One region of the Pseudarthrobacter sp. CC12 genome, then DNA from elsewhere that is predicted to be linked to it. Evidence: riboswitches for the same ligand, from Rfam matches in the RefSeq annotation. Region 1 holds a riboswitch; each other region holds the start of a gene.
The links. Region 1 has a riboswitch for cyclic di-AMP ahead of PV772_RS09275 (hypothetical protein). Riboswitches for the same ligand answer to the same signal wherever they lie in the genome.

Region 2: linked by a shared signal. The riboswitch ahead of PV772_RS14890 (M23 family metallopeptidase) and the one ahead of PV772_RS09275 (hypothetical protein) in region 1 are both predicted to bind cyclic di-AMP.
Region 3: linked by a shared signal. The riboswitch ahead of PV772_RS09770 (M23 family metallopeptidase) and the one ahead of PV772_RS09275 (hypothetical protein) in region 1 are both predicted to bind cyclic di-AMP.
Region 4: linked by a shared signal. The riboswitch ahead of PV772_RS21365 (LysM peptidoglycan-binding domain-containing protein) and the one ahead of PV772_RS09275 (hypothetical protein) in region 1 are both predicted to bind cyclic di-AMP.

What each region holds. Positions count from the first base shown of each region.
Region 1 is NZ_JARDJH010000009.1:82,112-85,554, forward strand. Features, by position in the region: gene PV772_RS09270 (glycosyltransferase family 39 protein) at 1-1,860, shown strand, start outside; cyclic di-AMP (ydaO/yuaA leader) riboswitch at 2,060-2,223, shown strand; gene PV772_RS09275 (hypothetical protein) at 2,229-2,918, shown strand; gene PV772_RS09280 (VOC family protein) at 3,094-3,443, opposite strand, start outside.
Region 2 is NZ_JARDJH010000022.1:3,260-6,702, forward strand. Features, by position in the region: gene PV772_RS14885 (four-helix bundle copper-binding protein) at 83-496, opposite strand; cyclic di-AMP (ydaO/yuaA leader) riboswitch at 1,392-1,595, shown strand; gene PV772_RS14890 (M23 family metallopeptidase) at 1,601-2,371, shown strand; gene PV772_RS14895 (prolipoprotein diacylglyceryl transferase family protein) at 3,046-3,443, opposite strand, start outside.
Region 3 is NZ_JARDJH010000010.1:55,852-59,294, forward strand. Features, by position in the region: gene PV772_RS09760 (DUF3093 domain-containing protein) at 188-682, shown strand; partial or broken gene PV772_RS09765 (transposase) at 752-1,045, shown strand; cyclic di-AMP (ydaO/yuaA leader) riboswitch at 1,430-1,676, shown strand; gene PV772_RS09770 (M23 family metallopeptidase) at 1,687-2,505, shown strand; gene PV772_RS09775 (hypothetical protein) at 2,755-3,120, opposite strand; gene PV772_RS09780 (hypothetical protein) at 3,225-3,443, shown strand, end outside.
Region 4 is NZ_JARDJH010000050.1:21,714-25,156, forward strand. Features, by position in the region: gene PV772_RS21360 (lytic transglycosylase domain-containing protein) at 1-1,346, opposite strand, end outside; cyclic di-AMP (ydaO/yuaA leader) riboswitch at 1,568-1,768, shown strand; gene PV772_RS21365 (LysM peptidoglycan-binding domain-containing protein) at 1,772-2,611, shown strand; gene PV772_RS21370 (protein adenylyltransferase SelO) at 2,719-3,443, opposite strand, start outside.

The DNA.
Region 1 (3,443 bases):
GGATCGCAGGACTGGACTGCCTGGTTCTTCGGTTCCTCGGACGCTGCCAACTCCATCACGGTGGACAAGCCGCCGGCCTCGTTGTGGATCATGGGACTGTCCGTCCGGATCTTCGGATTGAACCCGTGGAGCATCCTGGTCCCGCAAGCGCTGATGGGGGTCGGGGCCGCCTGGCTGCTCCACCTTGCGGTGCGCCGTGCCGCGGCGCAGGCCACGGGTGACCACACCGTCGCCCACCGGGCCGGGTTGCTGGGCGCTGCCGTCCTCGCCCTCACGCCGGTTGCCACGCTGATGTTCAGGTTCAACAACCCTGACGCCCTGCTGGTGCTGCTCATGACTGCCGCCGGGTACGGGATCCTCCGTGCAATCCAGGAGGACCGGCCCCGCTGGCTCCTGCTGGCCGGCGTGTTCCTGGGCTTCGGCTTCCTGGCCAAGCAACTTCAGGTCCTGCTGGTGGTTCCCGGGTTCGCCCTGGCCTACATGGTTGCGGGGCCGGGCAGGCTGGGCCGGCGCCTCCTGCGGCTGGCCGCGGCAGGGGCGGCGTTGGTTGTTTCCGCCGGCTGGTGGCTCGCGGCCGTCGAGCTGACGCCTGCCAGCATGCGGCCCTACATTGGCGGGTCGCAGGACAACTCCATCCTGGAACTCACCCTTGGCTACAACGGATTGGGGCGGCTGACGGGCGACGAAACGGGCAGCGTGGGCGGGGGCAACGGCTGGGGCGTCCCCGGCCTGTTCCGGATGTTCAACAGCGAGTTCGGTGGCCAAATAGCGTGGCTGCTGCCCTCCGCCCTGATCCTTGCGGCGGGCCTGCTGTGGGTGGGCCGACGGGCGCCGCGGACGGATCCGGTGCGTGCGTCGGTGGTGGCCTGGGGCTCGTGGGTCCTGGTGACGGGCCTGGTGTTCAGCTTCATGGCCGGCATCATCCACCCCTACTACGCGGTGGCGCTGGCGCCGGGCATTGCGGCACTTACCGGCCTGGGCGCTGTTCTCCTGTGGCAGCACAGGCAGCAGCTGGCCGCTGCCATCCCGCTCGCGGCGGCGGTGGCAGCGGCAGCCCTGACGGCGTTCTCCCTGCTGGGCACCACCTCGGCCTACGGTCCGTGGCTGCGCTGGCTGGTGCTGGCGGCAGGGCTGGCCGCTTCCGCCGGAGTGGGCCTCAACCGGTTCCTGGGCCGCCGCTCCCTCCAGCGGACGACGGCGGTGCTGGCCGTTGCTGCGTCGCTCGCCGGGCCGCTTGCCTACTCCGTCTCCACGGCATCGGCGGCGCACAGCGGGGCAATCGTCAGCGCAGGCCCCACGTCAGGGTTCGGTACGGGCCCGGGCGGTACGGGCCCGGGCGGAGCGCCCGGCGGCACCGGGGGCAACGGGAACGGATTCGGCCCCAGTGGAACAGGCAGCACAGCCCAAGGCACGCAGGGACAGGGCACGCAGGGACAGGGCTTCCGGCAGCCAGGTACCCAAGGCGGCACAGGGTTTGCCAGGGGCCGCAGTGGAGGGATGGGCGGCCTCTTGGGTGCCCCCACGCCGTCGGCCGGGCTGGTCACCGCGCTCCGGGCGGGGGCCTCAAGCTACACCTGGGCTGCGGCCGTGGTGGGTTCGAACAACGCCGCCGGTTACCAGCTGGCAACCGAACTTCCAGTCATGGCGGTGGGCGGCTTCAACGGCACCGATCCCTCCCCCACGCTGGCGCAGTTCCAGGAGCTGGTGTCCCAGGGAAAGATCCATTTCTTCATCGCGGGCGGGACCATGCGCTCCACCAGCGGCTCGGATGCAGCAACGCAGATCGCTGAGTGGGTGGCCGCCAACTTCCAGTCGCAGAGCATCGGTGGCACCACGGTGTACGCCCTGGCAGGCCAGTAGCGAGGCAGTCCGGCCCGGACCGGAAGTCCCCGGCGGGCTGGACTGCTTCCGTTTAGCCGGTCCTCAGCGCGTGCGGCCGCAAACCGACGCGCGGAATCCGCGACTTCCGTTACCTAAATGTGACTTCTGCTTAATCTTCCTGTACCGTCGATTGGGTGCGGTTTCCGTTCGGGCCGCATATCCCGGGTTGACGCCAAGCTCTGCCGCTTCCCCGGATTCCGATTGAGCAACGGCAGAGGCGGGGGACCCACCGTCCCGGGCAATGACTGCCCTTGGGGTTAAGCCAGTACGTGATTTTCATTCCGTACGGCCGGATGCCCTCATCCGAACCCGACAGCTAACTCCGCAGGTGTGAGAGGCGATCAATCATGTCCAAAAACACGGCAGAATCATGCCTGCAGGCTAAACACAGGGCCAAACCGCAGGCCAAGAAGACCACCCTGGGCCAGCGCGCCGCCGTCCTTGCGGCATCGTGCGCGGTACTGGTGGGGGTAGGCGCGGCCGGACAGGCCACCAGCAGCATGACCCCGGCGTCGTCCACCCAGTCAAACACGGCAGCAGCCGACGCCCAAATGAGCATCGAGAAGAGCGAAATCCGCTCCAACCCGGTGGAGAGCCCCGCTCCCGCAGCCATCAGCGTTGCACCGCAGGCGGCTGAACCGGCTCCGGCAGCAGCGCCCGCGGCTCCCGCACCGGCCCCCGCCCCGGCACCCGCACCGGCCCCCGAGCCTGCACCCGCCGTCGCAGTCAACGATCCCGCCGGCGCCCAGGCATACGCCGCCGGCCAGCTGGCCACATTCGGCTGGGGACCTGACCAGATGCAGTGCCTGCAGACCCTGTGGACCAAGGAATCCGACTGGACCACCACAGCTACCAATCCCAGCAGCGGGGCGTACGGAATCGTCCAGTCCCTCCCCGCCGAGAAGATGGCCAGCTCAGGTGCGGACTACCTCACCAACTACCGGACCCAGATCAACTGGGGCCTGGATTACATCAAGAAGAGCTACCAGTCCCCCTGCGGTGCACTGAACTTCCACCTGGCGCACAACTGGTACTAGGCACCATTTCCCTGCCGCGGCGCGACGAAGCGGCACCTTCAGCTGAGCCTTTCCAGCATTGACGGCCGCCCGACGACGCGTCCCTGGCCCCGCCGTCGTTCGCCCTGGAGTGGGGCCCGGCAGGGAACTACCGCGCAGTGAGGGCCGCATCCCCGGGGATGCGGCCCTCACTGGTTTAAGGTGCAGAGCTTGGCGCCGCGCCTGCCCCGGCGTTCCGCCAGGGTATGCACTGGACAGACCACTTGTTGCCGTCCGGATCGGCGAAGTACACGAAGTGTCCCCAGTCCTGGACGTCCACGTCACTGACGTCCACACCGTTGGTTTTCAGGAAGTCATGCGCCGCGGTGATGTCGCTGACCACCAGTTGCAGGTTTGACCCGGTGCCGGGAGGTGCGTCCGTCAGCCCCTCGCCAATGCAGATGGAGCAGGCCGAACCTGGCGGCGTCAGCTGCACGAAACGGAGGTCGTCCGAGGGCCGCTCATCGTAGTCGGCGTTGAAGCCCACCTTGTTGACGTAGAAGTCCT
Region 2 (3,443 bases), on a different contig from region 1:
GGATGCTGCAGGGCAGGCCTTCCCGCGGGTGCCGGAAGGCGTTGGATCTCCGGTCACCGTTGGGTAGGGCCCTGGGGCAGGGTCAGCCGAGCGAGCTGAGAAGGTCGTTGCATGCCTTTTCGCAACGGCGGCATGCCTCGGCACAGAGCCGGCAGTGTTCATGCATGCCTGCGTGTTGTTCGCATTCCTCGGCGCAGGCTTTGCACGCTGTGGCACAGGCCTGGAGCACCGCGCGGGTGACGTTGGCATCAAAGGCGGTGTGGCGGGAGAGGACGTTTGCCGTGACCGCGCAGATGTCTGCACAGTCAAGATCGGTGCGGATGCATTTGGTCAACTCGGCGACCATGTCTTCGCCGAGGCAGGCATCAGCGCAGGCGGTACAGGCCTGTGAGCAGTCAAAGCACGCTGCAATGCATTCGGCGAGCATGTGCTGATCGATGCCGCCAAGATCCTTCGGGTAGGCATCGAGCATCTTGTGGGTGCTTCCGTGTGTCATTTCTTTCTCTCTTTCCAATACTGAACGGGAGGAACCTGGTGCGGAGACCGGCTGATGTTTCTGATGTGCCGGCTGTTTGGCTGATGTTCTCTCTCGGGCCTCCTTCTGATCGCTGAAGGCAGGACCCAAAGGGCGGCCGCACGCGGTGTTTACGCCAGCCTGGTCGAAGGGTGCCACTTGCAGGCCCTATGGCCTGGCGTTCGCGCGGCCGGACGTGGAGAACGTGCCCTTTTATGTCCGACTGACAGACAGTTGAGTTAGGGTTAGCGCCTGCCGGCTCAGCGGTGCTTGGGGCCTGTTAGCGATGTGGGATGCCGGGGGCCGGGCGCGCGGACCCGCGAAATCAGGGAGGAGCACTCCGGGCCTTGGCTGCGCCGCGTCGGTCACAGCAACGGGCCACGACCGTGGACTGACTGACCGGGTGTCTCCGGCCTCGTGGCACCCGCTGCGCGGGACCCCGCGGAGCACGTCGGAGGCGGATTGGGCTCCGACCGGCGTCACTCTGTCCGAACGTCCCCGAGGATTCTCCTGTCCCCCGGGGATCAAAGTCTGGCGCTGGCGCTGTGCGGCGGAGTAAGGGCTAGGGTCGGACACCCCCACCACGTGGGCCTGCCCATTACAGAAGGCAACTGGCCCGGCCACTAGGAGGACGATCACGAGGCAGGAAAGGACAGCCCGCAGCGCCGCAAGCCTGCGGACCAGCAGTGGAGGCGTCGAACGTTGAAGGGCCATCTGGTCTCTCCTGGGGGCAAGTCTCGCCCAGCGTATCCTTCCGGTGCCCCGCCAGTCACCATCCCTGCCCCCTTAAGCCCGGAGCGCCTTTGATAACGGATTTGTAACCTACGCCGACGCTTCGCTAGAGTCGCACCAACACATACCCCCAACGGGTATGGATGTGACCGCTTCGCCAAACCCCGCCGGCGGTCCGTGATCCTGATCTTTCTCAGGCGGGGGCGGAGGACCCACATACGGTGTGCCATGGTGCACCTTGGGGTGAAGCCGGCCCTGTGACCACGCGTCCCAATCGCGTCCTGCAGGGCAGCCGGACAGTCCACTCGTCCGAATCCGACAGCTAACTTCGCCGGCGCCGAGAGGACCGCTATCTTGTCTGCCCAGCCAAAACACGGCCGTCGCCGCGCACTTCCGGCCGCTGCCTCAGCACGCCGCCCGCCGTTCTTCCGTGAACCCACGTTCCGGCTCCGCAGCCAGCAGTTCGGCCTAACAGCAGCCGTCACGGGAATGATCGCCCTCACTGCCCTGTCCGCGGCGCAGGCAGACCCCGGCAGCCGCGCTGCGGCCCAGCCCCGGCCAGCCGCCGTGGCAGCCCCGGCCCCGGAAACGGCGGTCACGGCAGCAGCCGACACTGTCCTCACATTTGACCGCCCGGAGGTGACCTCCCAGCCAGCGCCTGCGCCCGCTGCGCCGGCGCAGCCCGCAGGGGCGGTCAAAGCACCCGAGGTCGCCCACGCCCCGGCATCCCCTTCCAAGGGGTTGCGTGCCCCGCTCGCGTCGATTAACGTCAGCTCCCCCTTCGGCTTCAGAACCAGCCCGATCACCGGGGCCGCCGCGGAGCTGCACACCGGAATCGATTTGACCGGTGCGTGCACGACGGCGGTCTTCGCCGCCGGTTCCGGCGCCGTCACCGAGGCCGGCTGGAGTCCGTACGGCAGCGGCAACCGGATCGTCGTCGATCACGGCAACGGACTGAAGACCACCTACAACCACCTGTCCACTATCGGTGTCTCGGTCGGGCAGTCCGTGGCTCAGGGCCAGCAGATTGCAGGGGTAGGCACAACCGGTGCCTCCACCGGCTGCCACCTTCACTTCGAGGTCATGGTCAACGGCCAGACCGTCGACCCGGCTGCCTTCATCTAAGAGGTAGATGGCTGCGCTGACTGCTGTGAAAAGCGGCAGCCGCGCAATGAAGCGGTACAGTAGCGGGTGCGTCCTGCACCCTGTTTCTCTGCGGTCCTGACGGACCGCGCTCAGCGGGCTCGGGCGGATTACGCACGAGGGCCATCTGCGGGCGCCCACACAACGAGCCGGACAAAGGACTATACAGTGCAAATCCCAATTGTTGCCGCGGGTCTTTACGCCTTGGCTACGACGCCGGCCCCGGCTCCAGGCAACGAGGGTCTGAGGCCAGGGCTGGACGCGGATCAGGTAACTCCCGGATTCCTGGGTTTCGCGATGACGGCGTTCATGGTCATCGGAGTTGTCCTGCTCATGGTTTCCATGACCAGACGAATCCGGCGTGTACGTTACCGAGCGCAGTTCGAGCAAGGAAGCGAACCCGTTTCGGAAGAAACGGATGATGCCCGCAGCCAGCCTGGGGTCAACGAAACCGAGGCGACCAACGGAAGCGGACCGGGCGGTGAGGGCCCCGGACGGGGATGAGCCCGCGGCTCCCGCGGCAGGCCGTGTCGCCCAGGTACCCGGTTGGGTGGTTCCTCGCTCAGCACATGGCCGTGAAGGCCATGGCGGGCGTAGCCCCGGCCGGGGGAACTGAGTGCCTGTTGGTGCTTGGCCTCACTTTGCCGTAGTGACGATCAGGACAAGACGGCCAGCATGATGTCTGCGCCCAGAATCAGGGTGCACACCACAATGGTCAGTGTTCGCCCCCGCCGTGTGCGGGACTCCACCCGCAACGGGAAGAGCAACTGCCGGCCCAGGGTGTAGACCATGATGGAGCCGACGAAGACCAGCCCGGGAATGCTCGGTGGCCCTGCCAGCGTCACGGCCAGCGTTCCGAGGCCGATCAGCAATGACAGAAACGCCTCATAGAGCTGGACAGGGTACCTAAGCCGTCCTACCCGACGGTCCGAGGACCATAGCCCCCATCGCGAGGCGGTGGGGCGCCCGTAACAGCACCCGCTAAAGAAACATCCGGTCCGACCCAGGGTCATGCCGAAGAAGAGTCCGACCGCCGTCGCGTCCAGGATCCGGC
Region 3 (3,443 bases), on a different contig from region 1:
TCGCGAGGGGCACCAGCTTGGGTTGTCCTCTATTGGGTGGGTTTGGGCGGTAAAGGTGTAGGTGACCGGGGCCTCTACACCACGCTAACGGACGTAACCCCCGCCCCGGGCGCGGGGCCGGTGGCGCACGGGCCGCCACGGCCGCCGCCAAGATGAAATAGCCCGGGAAAAGTGGAAAGCTGGCCGTATGCCTGAATCCAGTGGAGCTGCGCCTGCCCAAAAGAGCGCACCCGGTGACGCCAGCGTTCTTTACACCGAGAAGCTCTGGCCGAACTTCTGGATCTGGCTGGTCTCCGCGGGCTTCTCGAGCGCCGTAATCCTGATTCTGGCGCCCATCAGCATCGCGGCCGGGATCACCGGAGCTATTGTGCTGTTCGCCATCATTTTCGTAGTGCTGGTCCGCTCCACCCCGACAATCCAGGTGACCGGGTCAACGCTGCGTGTGGGCCGGGCCACGATCGAACGGAGCTTCGTCGGCACCACGACGGCGTTCCGCCGCGCCGAAGCGACGGCGGAACGCGGCACCCGGCTCAATGGCCTGGCGTTTCTGTGCATCCGTGGCTGGGTGGATCCGGTGGTCCGGATCGAGATCACCGATCCCTCCGACCGGACCCCGTACTGGCTGGCGTCCACCCGGCACCCCGACCAACTGATCGCGGCCCTGTCAGCCCAGCGGCACTAGGAGCCTGCTAATCGGCGGATGTGGGGCGCGTCGGCTGGACTGGTGGGCGTGGCGGTTGAGACTGGTCTTATGCAGGGACGCGAGGATGCGCAACGCGGGTATTTGGATGTGGAAGCGCTGGCCGGGGAGTTGTTGGCTCCGGGCAGTATCTTTGCTTTTCTGGCCAGGCATCGGGGGCGCTTGTTTCCGGATTCGATGATGGAGGACCTGTTCCCGTCGCGGCGGGGCCGGCCCTCCGTTCCGGCGCCGGTGATCGGGCCGGTGCTGGTGTTGCAGGCACTGCAGGGCCTCTCTAACCCGGAAACCGCCGAGGCTTTGACTTTCGATCTGCGTTGGAAGGCCGCATGCGGCTATGGGCTGACGGGCCACTCCGAGAACTTATAGATCGCTTCAACATTCTTCGACACGGGAAGAAGCAGCACACTGTCCTACATTTGACAACTGTTCCAAGCAACAGATCCGGCGTCGCCAGACCATGGATCCCAGTTCCCAATGACGGCGTTCGCAACATCGGGATTGATTGTCACGGACGACAGGAAGCACTCAACCCATCCCGAACGACCACTCGATTACTCCAAGGTCGCTTCCGTGACTGAGCCAACCCTTCGGCGTAGTCCGCGGCGCATCGTTCGCGCCAGATGCTCTTCCCACCGGGCGCAGTGACGTGCCGTTCCGGAAGATAACGGATTTATTACCGTCGGATTTCTCGACTAGTATTTGACCTCAAGCATCGATACCAAAGCGTTACCTGATCCGGAGCCGAGCTCTGCCAGCGGATCAGGTGCCCACGAGTCACCAACTGGCAGAGGCGGAGGAACCACAACCGGCAGTCGCAGGACTGCCTCGGGGTGAAGTCCGTCAGCAGCAAGCCCACTTCGAGCCAAGGATCCTCACGGGATACCTCTGCGCAAAGTGCATGTTACGGCGGACCGGGTCTTTGAACTCTCTGATCCGAATCCGACAGCTAACTTCGCAGGCTATCCAGAGAGGAAAAAGTCTTGGCCATGCAGTACTCCAGGGGCCGCCGACGCGCGACAGGCCCCGCTCCGGCGCCCCGGGTGGCCGAGGCTCATACGGCGGAGAGGCCCCGCGATCCGCACCGCGAAGCACGCCGCCGCCGGGGGCCCTTCCGCCAGATCACTGATTTCGCCGGTGCCAGTGGCATGGGCCAGAAGGCCGGCATCGCGTTGGCAGCATCGGGTCTGGTACTCACCGTGAGTGTTCCGGTGACCGGGCCGATGATGGCAGCACAGGAACAGGGTGAGCCCTTGTCTTCCATTGCCGCCGCCGCGCAGCCTGAAATTTCCGCCGCGCCGGGAGCGCGGATCGAGTTCAGCCGGTCCGCCGTTGGCACCCGGGCGGACCCGGACGGCAAGCTGAAACAGCTACTCAGTGCCCAGTCGGCCGGTTCCATCACCCGCGCAGCCTCCGCCGGAACTCTCGGCGCCCCGCTCGCTGCAATGACCACGGTTTCGCCGTTCGGGAACCGGGTCAGTCCCATCACGGGCGGCTCAGGGGACTTCCACCGGGGACAGGACCTTGTGGCGCAGTGCGGCACTTCCGTCCTGGCCGCTGCCGCAGGCACCGTCACCTTCGCAGGTTGGCACCCGTATGGCGGAGGAAACCGCGTGGTCGTGGATCACGGCAATGGCCTGAAAACCACATACAACCACCTGTCTTCCTTTAACGTGACCCAGGGTCAGAAAGTGTCCCGGGGGGACATTGTGGCCTTCAGCGGGACCACGGGCGCTTCCACCGGCTGCCACCTCCACTTCGAGGTGGAAGTCAACGGTCAAGTTGTCGACCCCAACGGCTGGCTCTAAAGCCTGATGGCAAGCTCTCAAACCGTCGTGAGTTGCCGTGACCTGAATGTGACATACAAATCCCGGATGCTCTAGCGCGATGGAGGGCACAGGCGGACGCCCGCTTCCGGGCCACCAGAGACTGTGGTTTCCAACGACCGTGCACCTTCGGCCGAACACGTTCAGCACGGATTCTGCGGTTGGTGAGCCCCGATCTGAGGTTGCCTTCTGCCTGATCCGTGAAGGTTGGGCGATAGGTGTTCTGCTCTGTTAGGCCCTTGTGGGAGGTGGTGTGCGTCGGTCGAAAAGGTTGAAGATCAGGTTCGCCAGAACGGCGGGAATGTAGGCGGCGATCAGAAGGTCGTGGGGGCGGGCCATAGAAAGCAACCAGGTGATTGCCGCGCCTGCTATCGCGGCGATTGTCAGGACGCGGTACTTCCATTTCAGGCGGGTCAGGACCATAGGTTGGCCGGCGGACCGGCCCCTGATCAGGTAGCCGGCCATGACGATGATCAGCACGGCGATGGCGGGTATCAGGGCGGTAGTTTCGAACTGCCTCACCGCGCCGGTGGCTTCCGAAACCCGGGCGATGGCCACGCTCGCACCGGCCAGGACCAGCATGATTAGGGAAGCCATCCACCGTGCCCTGCGCTGCGTATCAACACCCATTGCCCCATGCGACGCCCCCCTCATGTGGTTTGTCAACAAGAGCAGAGCACCAGGTACGGGATAATGGGGCCATGGCCAAGACCCCCGCCCAGCGGATCAGGAAGCACGGCGCCAAGGCCGTAGTCCCCGAGCACGGGCTGCCCCCGGTTATTTCCTCACGGACGCCGCAGAGGGCCCAGAGCAACAGCAACCTCATTGTGATCGCCGGCGTCGTGGCCAGCGTCTTCCTGTTCTGGTACCTGCATCTGCTGACGCTGAACCAGATGACGCAACTGTCCAACGGACTGGCC
Region 4 (3,443 bases), on a different contig from region 1:
TACCAGTTCAGGGCGACGGAGTGGTTCCATGCCGCGCACGGGGAACCATACCGGTCCTTGATGTAGCCAAGGCCCCAGTCGACCTGCGTGCGGTAGCTGGTGAGCCAGTCGCTGCCGGCACTGGCGTACTTGCCCGGCGGCAGCGCCTGGGCTATTCCATAGGCACCGGAGTAGGCGTTGGTGGCCGTGGTCAGCCAGCTGGACTCCTTGGTCCACAGCTGGGCAAGGCACAGGAACTGGTCCTGGCCCCACCCGTAGGCGGCCAGGCGCCCCGATGCATAGCTTTTCGCTCCGGCCGGATCGTTCACCGCACCGCCGGGAACGGAAGGAACGACGACGGCGGGCTGAGCCGGCGGGGCCGGCGCCTCCGGGGCGGCCGGCCCGGGATCGACAGCGGGAGGAGGGACCGGAACGGGTTGGACACCGCCGGGCTGGACGGGACCTGCCGGGGCCGGGTTTGCCGCGGGCGCGGGTGCCTTCGGCTGCTGCGCCGCCGCGGCGGAGGCCCTGGCCTCGGCCTCCGCCTGCTGCCGGGCCTGCTCCTGCGCGGCGGCGCGCTTGGCCGCCTGGGCCGCCTCGTAGGCAGCCTGCGCCGCCTGGCCCTGGCGGTACTCACCCTCAAGGGCCGCCGTCGTGCCTTTCAGGGCTGCGAGCTGGGCTGTCAGCTCGCCGCCATGCCGCTGTTCCTCCGCCACCTGCCGGGCCAGCGAATCCTGGGCCGCGCGGGCGGACTCCAGCGTTGCCTTCGCCTCCGCGGCAAGCCGCTCCCGCTCGCTCCTGGCAACCTTCTCCTGGTCGGCAAGGGCGGCGGCTGCCTGTTCAGCGGCCGCCGCCTTGGTGACCAGGGCCGCAGTCTTGTCCCCAACGAGCTTGACCAGGTTGAGCCCCTGGACGCTGTTGGTTCCCAGGGCATCCAGCGCCACGAAGAACCCCGTGTTGGTTCCGCCGGTTTTGTAGGACTCGACAGCCAGGGCGCCGAGGTCTTTCCGGTAACGTGCCAACTCCTGGTTGGCGTGGGCGGACCGGGCGGAAAGGGTCTCGAGGCGGGAAGAAGCTGCCTGGAGCCCGGCGTCGGCGGCAGCGTACCCTGCCGCCGAGCGCACGGCGGCTTCCCCTGCCGCCTCAGACTCGGCTTCGAGGCGGGACAGCAGTCCGTTGATGATGGTGATCTCCCCCGCCTTCGAAGCTTCCGAGGACTGGGCCGCCTGCACGTCTGCCCACGAAGGATACCCGCCGGTTGGGGGCGGGTCGTCGGCAGTGGCCGGAAGGACAACGGTGGCGGCCAGGGCAACAGCCGCCAGGCCCCCCAGTACGGGGAACCTGGCGGTGGTCACGAACAGGGGCATAGTCCCGAAGCTTACCGGCGGATTGGAGGGGCACGCAGGAAGCCGTCTCCACATTGTTACTTGGACGGTAGCCACCGCCATCAGTCGAGGTCAGGCGGGAAGCAGGCTTATCGTCCACACGTTTGCGCAATTCGAGAGGGCAGCCTCGTATGTTACCTAAATGTGACAATCGCCGTGCCCATGGGTTAGGGTCGTCAGGTGTCCCTCTCAGACGGGACATTCCCGTCAGTATGCCGAGCCCTGCCGCTGACCATGGGATCCAACCGCTCCAGTTGGCAGGGACGGGGGAACCAAGTTTCCACGGCCACATGTGGCCTAGGGGTTAAGTCGGCAGCGCCTCCCTCCATCGCGGGGCCGCTCCCGGCCGGGTATCTCCAGCCCGAACCCGACAGCTCACCCCGCAGGCATGGGAGAGGCGATCAACCGTGTCAAAAAATTCCATTTCAGCCCGCCACCGCGCGACTCCGGCCCGCTCCATTGTGCTCGAGGGCCTCGCCGTAACAGCCAAGTCGCAGGCCCGCTCCCTGGGCCGCCCGGCGCTCGCTGTGGCAGCAGCGTCCGGCATTGCGTTCGGCGTGGGCGCTCCGGCCCACGCTGGCGTAACCGCACCGGACACTACTGAGCAGACCAGTGTGCAGGCCACCGCCGCAGCACCTGCTGCAGCCCCTGCCGCAGCAGCAGGGAACGTCCACACCGTGGTTTCCGGCGACACCCTCGGCGCCATCGCCGCGGCGTACGGCGTCAACCTCAATGACGTCCTGTCCGCCAACGGCCTGGGCCTGTCCTCGGTCATTTACCCGGGCGACCAGATCCAGATTCCCGGCGCCGGCTACACCGCAGCGCCGGCACCGGCCCCGGCTGCAGCACCCGTGCAGGCGGCAGCCGCCACCGCACCGGCCAACACCGGCATGAACATGTCCTACGCCTCGGCAACGCCTGTGGCTTCCACTACGGGCACCGGCACCGGCGCGGCGATCCTCGCCTCGGCCTACAGCCAGCTGGGTGTCCAGCAGGACTGCACCGCGATGGTTGAGAAGGCACTGCGCTCCGTCGGCAAGTCCGTAGGCGACCTGGCCCCCACCCAGTTCTTCCAGTACGGCACGGTGGTGGGCTCTCCCGCCCCCGGTGACCTGATCATCACCTCCGGCCACGTGGGCGTTTACGCAGGCAACGGCCAGGTTGTCAGCGGCGGCGTCAACGGCTTCGACACGCAGGTGCACTCCATCAGCTGGCTCGGCGGGTACTCCGCAGTGCGCGTAGCCTAGTCCCTGCCGGTCGGGCCCGCATGGCGGTGCCGACTGTGAAGGAGGGTGGCAGCCGGGAAACCGGCTGCCACCCTCCTGTCGTTAACGCACCCGCCGCGCCGCCGCGGTCAGGTCCCGCAGAACGTCATGTAGCTGCCGAAGTCCTCCGGCGGTCCCTGCATATAGCGTTCCAGGCCGGGCCGTTCAGTGAAGGGGTGGCTGACAGCTGCCAGCAGCTGCTGCAGCGGAGCCCGGTCCCCTCCGGTGGCTGCGGACAGCGCCTCCTCCACAAGGTGGTTCCGGGGAATGTACGCAGGATTCACGCTGTCCATCAGCTGAGCGTCCGGCTGGAGATCCTGCCACCCCACCACCCAGGAATCAAGGGCGGCAAGGTCAAGGACCATGCCGCGCACGGGGCGGCGGTCCCCTCGGGCGGCTTTACCCAGGTTGCGGAAGAACAGGGTGTAGTCCACGGGTCCGTCCTTCAGGATGTCGAGGACATCATCCACCAAGGCCCCGGCGGCGCCGCTTTCATCGACGCCGTCCAGACCCAGCTTGGCCGCCATCCCGCGGGTCCATGCCTTGCTGTACTGGCCCCGGAAACCGCCCAGGACCTCCACCGCCGGGGCCACGGCTTTCTCCTGGTCCTGGTCAATCAGCGGGAGCATGGCCTCGGCGAGCCGGGCCAGGTTCCATTCGGCCAGGACCGGCTGGTTGGCGTAGGCGTAGCGTCCACCGACGTCGATGGAGCTGTAGACGGCGGCTGGGTTGAAGGCGTCCATGAACGCGCAGGGCCCGTAGTCGATGGTCTCGCCCGAGATGGTCATGTTGTCCGTGTTCATGACCCCGTGCA